Regions from separate parts of the Bradyrhizobium elkanii USDA 76 genome, predicted to be linked through region 1. Evidence: predicted binding sites of a transcription regulator. Region 1 holds the regulator's gene; the other holds the start of a gene.

Region 1 (7,157 bases):
GTTCAGCTGATGATCCAGCGTCTTAGGGAGCCCGGACCATGCCGTCATTCCGCAATGAACTCCACCTCAACGATTCGGAAGTTGCCCTTGCGCTCGAGGGCGAAGAGCGCCGCCAGCAAGACGGCGTCGAGCTGATTCCGTCGGAAAATTACACCTATCCCGAGGTTCTCGAGCTGCTCGGGTCGGTGTTCACCAACAAGTATTCCGAGGGCTATCCGGGGCGCCGCTATTACGGCGGCCAGGAATTTACCGACCAGATAGAGAACCTTGCCCGACAGCGAGCTTGCGCGCTGTTCCGCGCCGAACATGCCAACGTTCAGCCTCTGTCCGGGTCGCCAATGAACCAGGCCGTGTATCTCGGCCTGCTGCAGCCCGGCGATACGATATTGGCGATGGACCTGTCACACGGCGGCCATCTCACCCATGGCGCGCCCGTGTCGCACATGGGGCGGCTCTTCAACTTCGCCCGCTACAAGACGCAGCCGTCAAACGGCGGCGCCATCGATTTCGATGGGCTCCGCGCCATGGCCCGGCACGTCCGTCCGAAGCTGGTGCTGTGCGGCTACAGCTCCTATCCGCGCGATCTGGATTATGCGTCCTTCAAGAGTATCGCCGATGAGGTGGGTGCACTGACCATGGCCGACGTCAGCCATTACGGCGGCCTGATCGCCGGCAACGCCTTGCGCAATCCGCTCGATGCGGGCTTCGACGTGATGACGACGACATCGCACAAGACGCTTCGCGGACCGCGCGGCGGCATCGTTCTTTGTCGCCGGGAGTTCGCCGGCAAGATCGACGCGTCGGTGTTCCCGGGATTGCAGGGAGGTCCGCACATGAACGTTGTGGCCGGAACCGCGGTCACGCTGAAGAAGGCATCGACATCCGATTTTCAGGCCTATGCAGGGCTGGTCATCCGTAACGCGAAGGTCCTGGCCGAAGCGTTGATGGAACGCGGCATGACCTTGATCACCGGCGGAACCGACAATCACATGATGGTCGTGGATACGGTGGCCAGCGTCGGCCTGGACGGCGGCGCGGCCGAGAACATCCTCGACGCCGTCGGGATCACCGCAAACAAGCAGATCATTCCCGACGATCCGCGTCCGCCGCTCAAGCCGAGCGGCATTCGCCTCGGGACGCCGGCGGCGACCACGCGCGGCATGGGCGAGCCCGAAATGCGCCTCATCGCCGAGCTCATTGCGGGATCCCTCCGGTCGAAGGGAGATGCAGCGGTCGTCAAGCGACTGAGGTCGAACAGCGTCGAGATGTGCCGCGCTTTCCCCGTTCCGGGGATCGCACCGCCCTCATAGGCGGCCAAGCCGCGTTCCTGTTCCGCGTTCGTCGCGTCGCTCGTCCGGGTGTGCAGTCTGCATGGGCACGTCATGAAGGTTCCCCGGGAACGACCGGAACGGAAATTGATGCTGTTCGTTGGACCGCATGATCTCGAAGACGGAGCGTCGAACACCGTGACCCGGAAAACCTTGCAAGCACGCTCGGAGCAGGCGCTCGTCGTCATCATTCTCAGCACCGGTGCGCTGATCGGTTACCTCGGCCTGGCACTGTCCAGGCTGTGAGAGCTACGCCCGGCGGGCACCAAGCCGCCGGGAGGCGTCAACAAGCCGCTTGGTGTGCCGAAAACGCGCGCGCGCGTGCCACTGAGTTGCCCGACGCGGCAAGCCAAGCACCGCAGCAAAAATATAGGGTGAAAAGAGCAAGGCTCGGACATATCATGTCGCGAGAATGCGAATGTTTGACGCACAAGCGACAACACCCGCCGTCGTCCCGGCGAAGGCCGGCAACTGTTATGTTGGTTTGGTCTGCAGGTACGGCTTTCGGTCTCGCATCATGGCATTGAGGACCGTGAGCAGCTTCCTGGCGACGGCGATGAGGGCGAGTTTGGCTGGTTTTCCGGCCTGTCGCAGTCGTGCATAGAAGGCCTTGAACGGATCAGCTCTGCGAACTGCGTTGAGGGCCGCCATATAAAGGGCGTCACGAACGCGCTTTCGGCCGCCCGCAATCTTGCGCTTGCCGCGGAAGGTGCCGCTGTCGACGTTGAAGGGAGCAAGGCCAGCGAGCGCTGCGAGTTGTTTCGGTCCGACCCGCCCGAGTTCCGGCATCTGCGCGATGAGCTGCATGCAGGCCACGGGACCCACGCCGGGCAGCGAACGCATTAACTTCGCATCGTCCGCGATCTGCGCTTCGGCTTTAATCAATGCGCTGATGTCGGCCTCGATCTCGGCGATCTCGCTGTCGAGGACCTCGATGAGGCGGCCGATGCGTTCGGCCATGGCGCGATCGTCGGCCTCGCTGCGCCGGTTCTTCTCCTGGGCGCGCATGAGGACCAGCTGATCCCGCCGTTTTGCAAGCCTCGCCAAGGCGCCCCGTGCAGGATCGGCGACCTGCTCGGGGGCGGGCTGCATGGCCCGCGCAAAGGCCGCCAGCATCCGCGCATCGATCGGATCGGTCTTGGCGAGTAGGCCGCTGGCCCGTGCAAAGTCGCGGGCACGGGCCGGGTTGATCCGTGCGAACTGGATCCCGGCCTGACGCAGCGCCTCGCGAAGCGCGAGGTCATAGATACCCGTCGCCTCGAAGACCACCAGCGCATCGCATTGCCAACGCGCCACCTGCTGTGTGATGGCCTGTGTCGCGTTGGCAATGCGCCTCGGCACGCCGTCAGCCTCATCAAAGATATCGAGGTGTTTCTTGGAGATGTCGATTCCGACGTAACGAAGAGCTATGATCACGGTGCCTGTCCCTGTGATGCGAGGTCTGTTGGTGCAGCCTCGTGCAACTGTTCAGGTTGATAGATGGAACGGGCGGGAGACCGAGCCGGCTCACGGCGTCAAGCGCCAAGGACCCAACGGCTTCCCGCCCACCCTCATCCTGACACACTTCCAAGACACAGGGACCCATTACCCCAAATCTCAATTGTTGCGCGACGCCGGGGCCACGATCCCGTTCCTGATCAAATCCGGTGGTGATGGGTCCCGGCCTTCGCCGGGACGACGGTGGTGTGCGCGGGAACAGTCTCGCGATGAATGCAACGCCACGTACAATCCACACACCCGTCACTGAAATCGAGGACATTGCCGCCTGCCCGCAATTCTCGTACACGGTTTCACGCAATGACCTCGCGACTCTCTCCCAACTCCGTCGACGTGCTGCTGTTCGATATCGGCCGCGTCGTGCTCGACATCGACTTTGACAAGGTGATGGCGCACTGGGCGCAGCACGCCGGCTGTGCGCCCGCCGAGCTCGCCACGCGATTTGTCGTCGACGACAGTTTCAAGCATCACGAGATCGGCCGGATCGACGACGCGGCGTTCTTCGAAAGCCTGCGCCGGACTCTCGGCATCGACATCACGGACGCCCAGTTCCTCGAGGGCTGGAATGCGATCTTCACCGGCGAGATGCCGGGCATCGCCCCGCTGCTCGCGGCGGCCGCCGAGCGGATGCCGCTCTACGCCTTCTCCAACACCAATCCGGCCCATGTCGCGCACTTCTCGGTCACCCATGCCGAGCTGCTCAGCCATTTCCGCAACGTCTTCCTGTCCTCGAGCATCGGCTTCCGCAAACCCGACGCCGAGGCCTATGATCATGTGGTAAAAGCCATCGGCGTCCCGGCGTCGCGGATCCTGTTCTTCGACGACCTGGCCGCCAATATCGAAGGTGCACGGGCGCGCGGCCTTCATGCTATCCACGTGACATCGACGGATGACGTGGCAAGGGCTTTGACCGCACTTGGTATTTGGACATTAGGAATTGAGGAGCTCTGAGCGTGGCCCTGATGCCGGTTGCCGATGCCCTGTCCGCCGTCCTCGCCGGCGCCGAACCGCTGCCAGAGGAGATGGTCGCGCTCGATGCCGCCTACCACCGCACGCTGGCGCACGACCTCGCGGCGCTGCGCACCCAGCCGCCGCAGCCGATGTCGGCGATGGACGGCTATGCGGTGCGCGCCGCCGATGCGGCTGATCTAAAGGCCCGGCTCAAGGTGATCGGCGAAGTCGCCGCCGGCCGGCCGTTCGGGCGGACGGTCGGCGCCGGCGAGGCGGTGCGGATCTTCACCGGCGGCGTGATCCCCAATGGCGCCGACGCGGTGATCATCCAGGAAGACACCGCCGTCGACGGCGACCACATCACGATCACGGAGGCCGCCAGCGTCGGGCGGCACATCCGCCAGGCCGGGGTCGATTTCCGTGCGGGCGAGGTGCTGCTCGCCGGCGGCAGCCACCTGTCCGACCGCGCGCTGTCGCTGGCGGCCGCCATGAACTATCCGGAACTTGCGGTGCGCCGCCGCCCGAAGGTCGCGGTGCTGGCGACCGGCGACGAACTGGTGATGCCGGGCTCGCGGCCCCGTCCCGGCCAGATCGTCTATTCCAACGGCTACGCGCTGCGGGCGCTGGCGCGCGCCGAAGGCGCCGAGACCGTCGACCTCGGCGTTGCCGCCGACACGGTGGAGGCGACCACGGCCGGCATCCGCCGGGCACGCGAGGCCGGCGCCGATGTCCTGATTACGACAGGCGGCGCCTCGGTCGGCGACCACGATCTCGTCAAGCGGTCGCTGGAGGCCGAGGGCGTCGAGATGGCGTTCTGGCGGATCGCGATGCGGCCCGGCAAGCCGATGATGCATGGCCGGCTCGGCGCGATGCGGGTGATCGGCCTGCCCGGCAATCCGGTGTCGTCCTATGTCTGCGCCTTCCTGTTCCTGGTGCCGTTGATTCGGGCGCTGAGCGGCCGGAAAGTGATTCATCATCGCCGCGCGAGCGCCCTGCTCGGCCGCGACCTCGCCGCCAACGACCAGCGCGAGGACTATCTGCGGGCGCGTCTCGAAGCGCGCGAGGACGGCAAGCTGATCGCAACGCCGGTGACGCAGCAGGATTCGTCGCTGCTCGCGAATCTCGCTGCGGCACGGGCACTTCTCGTGCGTCCGCCGTTTGCGGCGGCGGCCGTCAAAGGCAGCGAATGCGAGATCCTGACGCTGCCCGAATAGGGTTTTCACGCCCCGCCGATCGTGCGTTGCCTGATCCGTTCACCGGAAATTAAGTGGTTGCGGAACACATATCGAACATATAGTGTCCGTTCATGATTTGTTTCGAGTACTGGTGTCTACAATCGGGAAGCCGCGTGGAAGCAAGTGCAACGAGCACATGCTCCTGAGGTCAGGCCCCGCCTGCAGGCCCCACCAGAAGAGTCTCGGAATCGAACGCCGCTATCAACCGGGGGAATACTCGAGATGCTCACGCGCAAACAGTACGAACTTCTGCGTTTCATCAATGAACGTCTGAAAGAGGCCGGCGTACCGCCCTCCTTCGACGAGATGAAGGATGCGCTCGACCTGCGCTCGAAGTCCGGTATCCACCGCCTGATCACTGCGCTGGAGGAGCGCGGCTTCATCCGCCGCCTGCCGAACCGCGCCCGCGCCATTGAGGTCATCAAGCTGCCCGAACTCTCGGCCGGCGGCGGCAACGGCCGACGCGGCTTCACGCCCAGCGTCATCGAAGGCACCCTCGGCCGGCGCGCCAGCACGCCGCCGATCGCCGAGGACGACGGCAACCGTCCGGTCGCGGTCCCCGTGATGGGCCGGATCGCCGCCGGTACGCCGATCGAGGCGCTGCAGACCCGCAGCCACACCATCAGCGTGCCGCCCGACATGCTCGGCGCCGGCGAGCACTATGCGCTCGAGGTGCGCGGCGACTCGATGGTCGATGCCGGCATCCTCGACGGCGACATGGCGCTGATCCAGCGCAACGACGTCGCCAATACCGGCGACATCGTGGTGGCGCTGATCGACGAGGAGGAAGCCACCCTGAAGCGCTTCCGCCGCCGCGGCGCATCGATCGCGCTCGAGCCGGCCAACACCGCCTATGAAGTGCGCATCCTGCCGCCGAACCGGGTCCGCATCCAGGGCAAGCTGATCGGCCTGTATCGCAAATACTGAATTGCAAATACTTGCGGCGGCCGGGAACGAGCAACACGTCGGATCGTTCCTTGCATGATAGCGTAGCGTACGGCCTGCCCGATGCGCTCCGATACCTCTCGCGCAGCGTCGCGTGTTTGTGATCGGGGTCGGTCTCGGACCAGTCGTACAATCGCCCAGAAACGAGCGGAAGCTCGTTCGCTATCGTCCACTCTGGTAGAGGCCCCAATGCCTCAAGAGAGGCACGGGTCGCTACCTCGAAATGAGGAGCCATCCGATGTGTGACTATAGTCTGCACGCCGTGGCATCGCGCCCCGCCATTGTCGGAGAGACGCTGATCACGACGACGTTCCGCGGCACGTCGACCCGCGGTTTTGCTTCGGAAAACGATCCCACTGTCGCGGTCTGCATGCTGCCGGGCACCGAGCTCGCTTTCGCCGAGAACGTTCGCTACGACAGCCGCTGGATCTGGACCAAGACGCTGAACTATCGCGTCGGCGTGTTCAACGAAGTCGAGCCCGACGTGCCCGATCGGCATCATGACGCGGTGGAATTCCCCGACGGCAGCCATGTGCTGGTGACCCAGCTGGTCGAGGGACAGCGCGTCAGCGTGCTGCAATTGCCGGCGCTGCATCCGCCGGTCGAGCAGAAGCCGAAGGTGGTGGAGCGGCGGCCCTCCGCATTTGCAACGCTGTTTTTGGGTTGAGCGCATCGTCGCCGCGGAATGGGCTGTTCGGCGGCGGATGACCTAAGCAATTTCGGGCGCCCCCGGACTTCCGCTTCCGGGGCGCACGAGGAAATTTGCGTCAGCCGGCGCCTTGGCGCATCATCGGGCACGGAGGACGTGCGCGGTGGTCGATAAGGTCACATGGCAAAAGGCTGGACGCGTCACGGAACCGGGCCGCTACATGTTCCGGTTCGGTTGGCTGACGGTGACGGCCGACGACCTGAGAGTCTGGGAGCAATTTCCCGAGGCTTCCTTCACCCTCGTCAAGAAGCCCGACGCCGGCCCCGACTCCGACGAATACCATCTCGGCCTGTTCGAGCTGCCGAGCGCCCCCTCGCCGGACCACCGCTAGTCATCGCCCTGCAGATCGGACTCGGCCGGCGTCGCATCCACGGCAGGCCGCGGTGCGGCGGCGGCTGCGCGCAGCGTCGTCTCGCTCTCGCCGTCGCCGGGAACCGCCGGCGACCACGGCCGGTCGATCCCGCCGGGCTTGACGGCATCGACGGCGTAGCC
Region 2 (7,157 bases), 3.9 Mb from region 1:
CGATAGGCCGCGACATAGGACGCCATGCCGGCGGCCTGCTCGCTTTCAGGCAGGCTTTCGACGCGGAAGGCATCGACCACGATGTCCTGCGTCGACGATGCGGTTGCGACCAGCAACGCGGCGAACGCCGCGAACCACGGCGAGCGCGCCGGATCGGCCATCGCCAGCACCAGGATCGCCGCGATCAGCAGCAGCTGCGAGAACAGCAGCCAGCCGCGGCGGCGGCCGAACATCTGCGTGAACAGAGGCACGTGCAGCGCGTCGACCAGCGGCGCCCAGAGGAACTTCAGCGTGTACGGCGTGCCGATCAGCGCCAGCAGCCCGATGGTGCCGAGATCGACCCCGGCCTCCTTCATCCAGACCTGCAGCGTCGAGCCCGACAGCGCCAGCGGCAGCCCCGAGGAGAAGCCGAGCAGCAGCACGATCAGCACCCGCGGCTGCAGGTACACGGCAAGACTGTCGCGCCAGGAGGTGGCGGCGGGCTTCGGCTCCGGCTTTGCAGACGCGTCTGACGTCGCTTCAGGTGCTGTCATAGAGGAGTTGGTAGCAGATTCGGCCCCAAAAAGACTGTCATCGCCCGGCTTGACCGGGCGATCCAGTATCCCAGAGGCCTATCCGCCACCTGCGGCAATTTCGGGATAAAGTCGGGCGATGACATCGATTGGGTGGCGCACGCCGGACAACTTCTAGAAACAACAATCACTCCCCCGCCTGCAGCTTGCGGGGGGCGGGGAACAGGTCGGATGTGCTGCCTTTGACGAAGCGCGGGACCTCGATCGGGGTCTCGGACTTGCTGAAGTCGAGTTCCTCGATGCGGCCGGCGCGTTTCTCGATCTTGTCGGCGGAGATCAGGATCTGCCTGACGTCCTCGTTCACCTGGCCGAAATGGGTCTGCAGCTTGAGCACGCGATCGCGCAGGCGGCCGAGGTCGTCACCCAAGTGCATTACCTCGTTGCGGATCTGGTCGGCGGCGTCGCGAATGCGGGCGTCCTTCAGGATCTGCTGCATCACCTGGATCGCGAGCATCAGCAGCGACGGCGACACCAGCACGACGCGGGCGCGATAGGCCTTCTGGATCACGTCGTCGAAGCCGTCATGGATCTCGGCATAGACCGATTCCGACGGCACGAACATCAGCGCGGTGTCCTGGGTCTCGCCCGGGATCAGGTACTTCTCCGCGATGTCGCTGACATGCTTCAGCACGTCGGCGCGCAGCCGCTGGCAGGCCGATTTGCGCTCCTCGTCGCTGCGTGCATCGTGCAGCGCGGTCATGGCTTCGAGCGGGAATTTCGCGTCGATGCAGAGCGGGCGCTGATCGGGCAGGAACACGACGCAGTCCGGCCGCTTGCCCGACGTCAGCGTGTACTGGAACTCGAACGAGCCCTTCGGCATGCCGTCCTGGACGATCGCCTCCATCCGCGCCTGGCCGAACGCGCCACGCGATTGCTTGTTGGCGAGCACGTCGCGCAGCGTCGTCACCTGGGTGGTGAGCTCGTTGAGGTTCTTGTGCGCGTGGTCGATGATGCCGAGCCGCTCGTGCAGCACGCGCAGCGAATCCATCGTGTTGCGGGTCGATTGCTCCATCGACTGGCCGACCCGGTGGGTCACCGAATCCAGCCGCTCGTTGACGGCGCGGGCCATCTCGGCTTGGCGGCCGGCCAGCGCCTGCGCCATCGCGTCCACGCGTCCGGAGGATTCGCTCTGGGCCCGCAGCATGTCGGCGAGCCGCTCCTCCAGCTCGTCGGCGCGGATGGCCTGGGCCATCGCGAGTTCCGCGCCGCGCCGGCTGGCGCGCGCGATCACCACCGCAATGGCGAGCAGCAGGATCAGCGCCAGCGCCCCAAGGCCGATCAATGCATCGGAGACACGGACCGGAAGGTCGCCAATCGTCAGGAGAATCTCGTTCATGCCGGCAGTTGTAGCCGATTCGCGGCCGGGCGCGAACGAAGAGGGAACGCTTATGGCAAATGCATTCCTGATTTTCCGGGTTAATGCGGGATGAAGAAACGTGGTTAAGGTTGTCCTAACGGGTTCCTGAGCGCATTGACCCCATGAAGTCAGCAGCTTAAATCGCCGCCATGGCATTAAGAGAAATTATCATCCTGCCGGACAAGCAATTGCGGCTGGTGTCGAAACCGATCGAGAAGGTGACGCCGGAGATCCGCAAGCTGGCCGACGACATGCTCGAGACCATGTATGACGCGCCCGGCATCGGGCTGGCGGCGATCCAGGTCGCGCAGCCGCTGCGGCTGATCACCATGGACCTCGCCAAGCGCGACGAGAACGGCGAGACCACGGCGAAGCCGCGCGTCTTCATCAATCCGGAGATCGTTGCGCGTTCGGAAGAGCTGTCGGTGTACGAAGAGGGCTGCCTGTCGATCCCCGAATATTATGAGGAGGTCGAGCGGCCGGCGCGGGTACGCGTGCGATTCACCGATCTCGACGGCAAGGTGCATGAGGAGGATGCGGAAGGCCTCTACGCCACCTGCATCCAGCACGAAATCGATCATCTCAACGGCGTGCTGTTCGTGGATTATCTGTCGAAACTGAAGCGCGACCGCGTCTTCAAGAAGTTCGAGAAGGCAGCCAAGCGCGCGGCGGAGTGACCGTTGCATTTGTCCACCGTCATGCCCGGTCTTGTCCCGGGCATCCACGTCTTCCTTTCTTCACGGCGCCAAGACGTGGATGGCCGGGACAAGCCCGGCCATGACGGATAGTTTGGAGCCAGCGAGAGTAGTTTGATCTCATGCCTCTCCGCCTGATCTTCATGGGCACGCCCGATTTCGCGGTGCCAACGCTGCTGGAACTCGTGGCCCATGGCCATGAGGTCGTGGCGGTGTACACCCGCGCGCCGAAGCCGGGCGGGCGGCGTGGCCTGCAGCTGCAGCCGACGCCGGTCGAGCAGGAGGCGCGCCGCCTTGGCATTCCCGTGCTGACGCCGAAGACCCTCAAAACGCCGGAAGCGCTCGAGGAGTTTCGCACGCACGACGCGGATGCCGCCGTCGTCGTCGCCTATGGCATGATCCTGCCGCAGGCCATTCTCGACGCGCCCAGGCTCGGCTGCTTCAACCTGCATGCCTCGCTGCTGCCGCGCTGGCGCGGCGCCGCGCCGATCAATCGCGCCATCATGGCGGGCGATGCCGAGAGCGGCGTGATGGTGATGAAGATGGATGTCGGCCTCGACACCGGCGACGTCGCGATGGCCGAGCGGCTGCCGATCTCGGACAGCATGACGGCATCCGATCTGCACGACGCGCTGGCGCCGCTCGGTGCCGACCTGATGGTGCGGGCGATGGCGGCGCTCGGGCGCGGCGGCTTGCAGCTGACGAAGCAGAGCGCGGACGGCGTCACCTACGCCGCCAAGATCGAGAAGGCCGAGGCGCGGATCGACTGGACACAGCCGGCCCATGCGGTGCTGCGGCACATTCACGGGCTCTCGCCGTTCCCCGGCGCCTGGTGCGAGCTCACCGGCGAAGGCGAGCCGGTGCGACTGAAGATCCTGCGCTGCGAGCTGGCCAAGCGTTCGGGCGTACCGGGCGATGTGCTCGACGACAATTTTGCGATCGCCTGCGGCGACGGCGCGATCCGGATCCTCGAACTGCAGCGCGCCGGCAAGGCGCCGATGAAGGCAGCGGACTTTTTGCGCGGCACGCCGTTGAAGCCGCCTGCGCGGCTCGGCTGATGCCCCGCTACAAGCTCACCATCGAATATGACGGCACGCCGTTCTCCGGCTGGCAGATCCAGGACACCGCGCCGACGGTGCAGGGCGCGCTGGAGGCGGCGGTCAAGGCGATCTGCGGCGAGGACGTGCGCGTCCATGGCGCCGGCCGTACCGATGCCGGCGTGCATGCGCGCGGCCAGGTCGCGCATTGCGACATCGCCAAGCATTTTCCGCCCGGCCGCTTTCGCGACGGGCTGAACGCGCATCTGCGGCCCAATCCGATCGGCGTGCTCGCGGCTGACGTCGTGCCCGATGATTTCGAGGCGCGGTTCTCCGCGACCAGGCGGCATTATCTCTATCGCATCACCAATACGCGCGCGAACCTCGCGCTCGACATCGGCCGGGTCTGGCGCGTGCCGCGCGCGCTCGATGCTGACGCGATGCATGACGCCGCGCAGCGCCTGCTCGGCAAGCACGATTTCACCACCTTCCGCGACACCGAGTGCCAGGCCAGATCGCCGGAGAAGACGCTCGATCAGCTCGACGTCACGCGCGAGGGCGACGCCGTCAACATCGTGACGTCGGCGCGCTCGTTCCTGCACAGCCAGGTCCGCTCGATGGTGGGTTCGCTGGTGTGGGTCGGCGAGGGCCGCTGGAGCGCCGACGACCTCGCCGCCGCGCTCGCCGCCCGCAACCGCGCCGCCTGCGGCCCCGTGGCGCCGCCGGACGGGCTCTATCTGATGCGGGTGGATTACTAGACTAAAGCATGATCCGGAAAAGTGCGAAGCGGTTTTCCGAAAAGATCATGCTCAAACAAAGAGCTAAAGCGCGATGACGATTCAACCTAATCACATCGCGCTTTAGGCGGAAATGACTTCGCAGGATGGGTGGAGCGAAGCGATACCCATCATCGCTATATCTGGTGCGGGTGGATTAAGTGCGGCCCCAATCCCTACTGTGCATGGGGTTGTTTTCGCTGTTTTTGTCCAGCCGGGCGGCTGGCCTACCCGAAATACCGCTCCAGCACGCCGCGATAGATCTTCGTCAGCTTCTCCAGATCGGCCACCGGCGTGCGCTCGTCGACCTGGTGCATGGTCTGGCCGACCAGGCCGAACTCGATCACCGGGCAATAGCTTGAGATGAAGCGCGCGTCCGAGGTGCCGCCGGAAGTGGAAAGCTCCGGCCTGCGGCCGGTGATCTCCTCGATCGCGGCGACCGCGAGGTCGGTGAACGGGCCGGGCTGGGTGACGAACACGTTCGAGTTCGACGGCATCCAATCGATATGGGCGCGGATGCGGTTGCCGCAGGCTTTGGCCAGCCGTTCGTCGACCAGCTGCCGCAGGCTCTCCTGGGTGTGGTTGTCGTTGTAGCGGATGTTGAACTTCGCCCGCGCCTGGCCGGGGATCACGTTGCTGGCGGTGTTGCCGACATCGACCGTGGTGAATTCGAGGTTGCTGGCCTGGAACTGCGCGCTGCCGCGATCGAGCGGCTCGTCGCTCAGCGCCACGATCAGCCGGGAGATATCCGGCACCGGATTGGAGGCGCGGTGCGGATAGGCGACGTGGCCCTGCACGCCGTCGACGACCAGCGTGCCGGATTGCGAGCCGCGCCGGCCGATCTTGATCATGTCGCCCAGCACCTCGACATTCGAGGGCTCGCCGAGCACGCAATGATCGAATTTTTCGCCGCGCTCGGCGCACCATTTCAACAGCTTGACGGTGCCGTTGATCGAGACGTCTTCCTCGTCGCCGGTGATCAGGAAGGAGATCGAGCCGTTGCCATTCTCTTGTGGCTTGCCGCCATGGTCCTGCAGATATTGCAGCACAGCGGCGACGCTGCAGGCGATGCCGCCCTTCATGTCGACGGCGCCGCGGCCGTAGAGATAACCGTCCTTGACCTCGCCGGAGAATGCGCCAAGCGTCCACGCCGCTTCATCGCCGGGCGGCACCACGTCGGTGTGGCCGGCAAAGGTGATATGCGGCGCCGAAGAACCGATGCGCGCATAGAGGTTGTCGATATCGGCGGTGCCGGGCTCGGAGAAGGTCACGCGGTGGACCTCGAAGCCTGCGGTTTTCAGCAGGTTTTCGAGAACGCCAAGCGCGCCGGCATCGGCCGGGGTGACGGAGGGGCAGCGAACGAGATCGCGGGCAATCGAGACGGCATCACTCATCCGCCTCGCTTAACACGTCACACGGCAGGGGGACCAGCTTTGTGCGGCACGGTATCGAGCTCGCTCTGCTGGTCCCAGCCGCGCGCGGAGCGCGACCCGCTGTCGCGGCCTTGCCGCACATGGGTTTTCCCAAGCGGATTGGGGCCGTAGCGATTGGGGTAGAGCGTGCCGGGTAGAAAGGCGAGCTCGATGAAGCCCCAGACATAAAGCACGAAGACGATCAGGCCCGCGGCCACCACCCAATAGGATTCATCGGGGAGCCGGTCCGAGAACTGGCTCATGAGACCCGGGATCGCGAAGAACGGGACCATCCACCAGCCGCTCTTGTCGCGGTCGTGCAGGCGCTTGATCGAGACAGCGATATAGACCCAAACGAACAAGAACGTTCCGCAGACCTTGACCAGCAATGCCGGCAATCCGGCCCAGCTCAGCGATCTGTAGCGGTCGGGGTCGAAGGCCCGGAAGATGTCGTCGACATTGAAGCTGAACCCGTTCTTGCCGCCAAGACCGGCCGAGACCACCAGTAAGGCCAGGAACAACATCCAGCAGACGATGATCAGCCCTGCGAGCCAGAATTTGGCCCGGTTGTCGCGGCCCTTGAAGCCGAACAGGTAGTTGGCCCAGTCCATGAAAATGAACTCCGGGCTGCGGCAATTCTTCGCGGCCCGGAGTTTTGTCGTCTTGAATGGAGACTTGGTTCGATCTTCCTGGACCCGTCATCCTGAGGAGCGCGAAGCGCGTCTCGAAGGATGAATCGGCCACAGTTGGGCCGTCGACCCTTCGAGGGCCGCTGAAGAAGCGGCCACCTCAGGGTGACGGTGATGGCGCGATTTCCGCGGCGCAGATCAGTCCCGCAGCAGCTCGTTGATGCTGGTCTTGGCGCGGGTGCGCTCGTCGACCCGCTTGACGATCACGGCGCAGGCGGTGGCAGGTCCCGGCTGGCCGTTCTTCAGCGGCTTGGCCGGCAGGGTGCCGGGCACCACGACGGCATATTCCGGGACCTCGCCGACGAAGATCTCGCCGGTCTCGCGATCGACGATCTTGGTCGAGGCGCCGAGGAACACGCCCATCGACAGCACCGCGCCCTTGCGCACGATCACGCCCTCGGCGACCTCCGAGCGCGCGCCGATGAAGCAGTCATCCTCGACGATCACGGGCTCGGCCTGCAGCGGCTCGAGCACGCCGCCGATGCCGACGCCGCCGGAGATGTGCACGCGCTTGCCGATCTGGGCGCAGGAGCCGACCGTCGACCAGGTGTCGATCATGGTGGCTTCATCGACATAGGCACCGAGATTGACGAAGGAGGGCATCAGCACGACGTTGCGG

Evidence for each region. The regulator LexA, encoded in region 1, represses DNA repair genes until DNA is damaged. The targets are predictions, from matches to a motif close to TGTTCNNNNTGTGTTCNG.
Region 2: a site for LexA is predicted at 1,940-1,957, ahead of JEY66_RS40615 (DNA recombination protein RmuC). Genes of this name have one in related genera too.

Annotation. Positions count from the first base shown of each region.
Region 1 is NZ_CP066356.1:4,635,517-4,642,673, reverse strand. Features, by position in the region: ZMP/ZTP riboswitch at 1-3, shown strand, start outside; gene JEY66_RS22535 (serine hydroxymethyltransferase) at 39-1,310, shown strand; gene JEY66_RS22530 (hypothetical protein) at 1,419-1,574, shown strand; gene JEY66_RS22525 (IS110 family transposase) at 1,803-2,744, opposite strand; gene JEY66_RS22520 (HAD family hydrolase) at 3,126-3,776, shown strand; gene JEY66_RS22515 (molybdopterin molybdotransferase MoeA) at 3,779-4,990, shown strand; gene lexA (transcriptional repressor LexA) at 5,234-5,938, shown strand; gene JEY66_RS22505 (hypothetical protein) at 6,195-6,623, shown strand; gene JEY66_RS22500 (hypothetical protein) at 6,769-6,996, shown strand; gene JEY66_RS22495 (ComEC/Rec2 family competence protein) at 6,993-7,157, opposite strand, start outside.
Region 2 is NZ_CP066356.1:8,550,775-8,557,931, reverse strand. Features, by position in the region: gene JEY66_RS40620 (AmpG family muropeptide MFS transporter) at 1-533, opposite strand, end outside; gene JEY66_RS40615 (DNA recombination protein RmuC) at 700-1,908, opposite strand; gene def (peptide deformylase) at 2,079-2,606, shown strand; gene fmt (methionyl-tRNA formyltransferase) at 2,747-3,682, shown strand; gene truA (tRNA pseudouridine(38-40) synthase TruA) at 3,682-4,419, shown strand; gene dapE (succinyl-diaminopimelate desuccinylase) at 4,665-5,831, opposite strand; gene JEY66_RS40590 (DUF805 domain-containing protein) at 5,849-6,460, opposite strand; gene dapD (2,3,4,5-tetrahydropyridine-2,6-dicarboxylate N-succinyltransferase) at 6,677-7,157, opposite strand, start outside.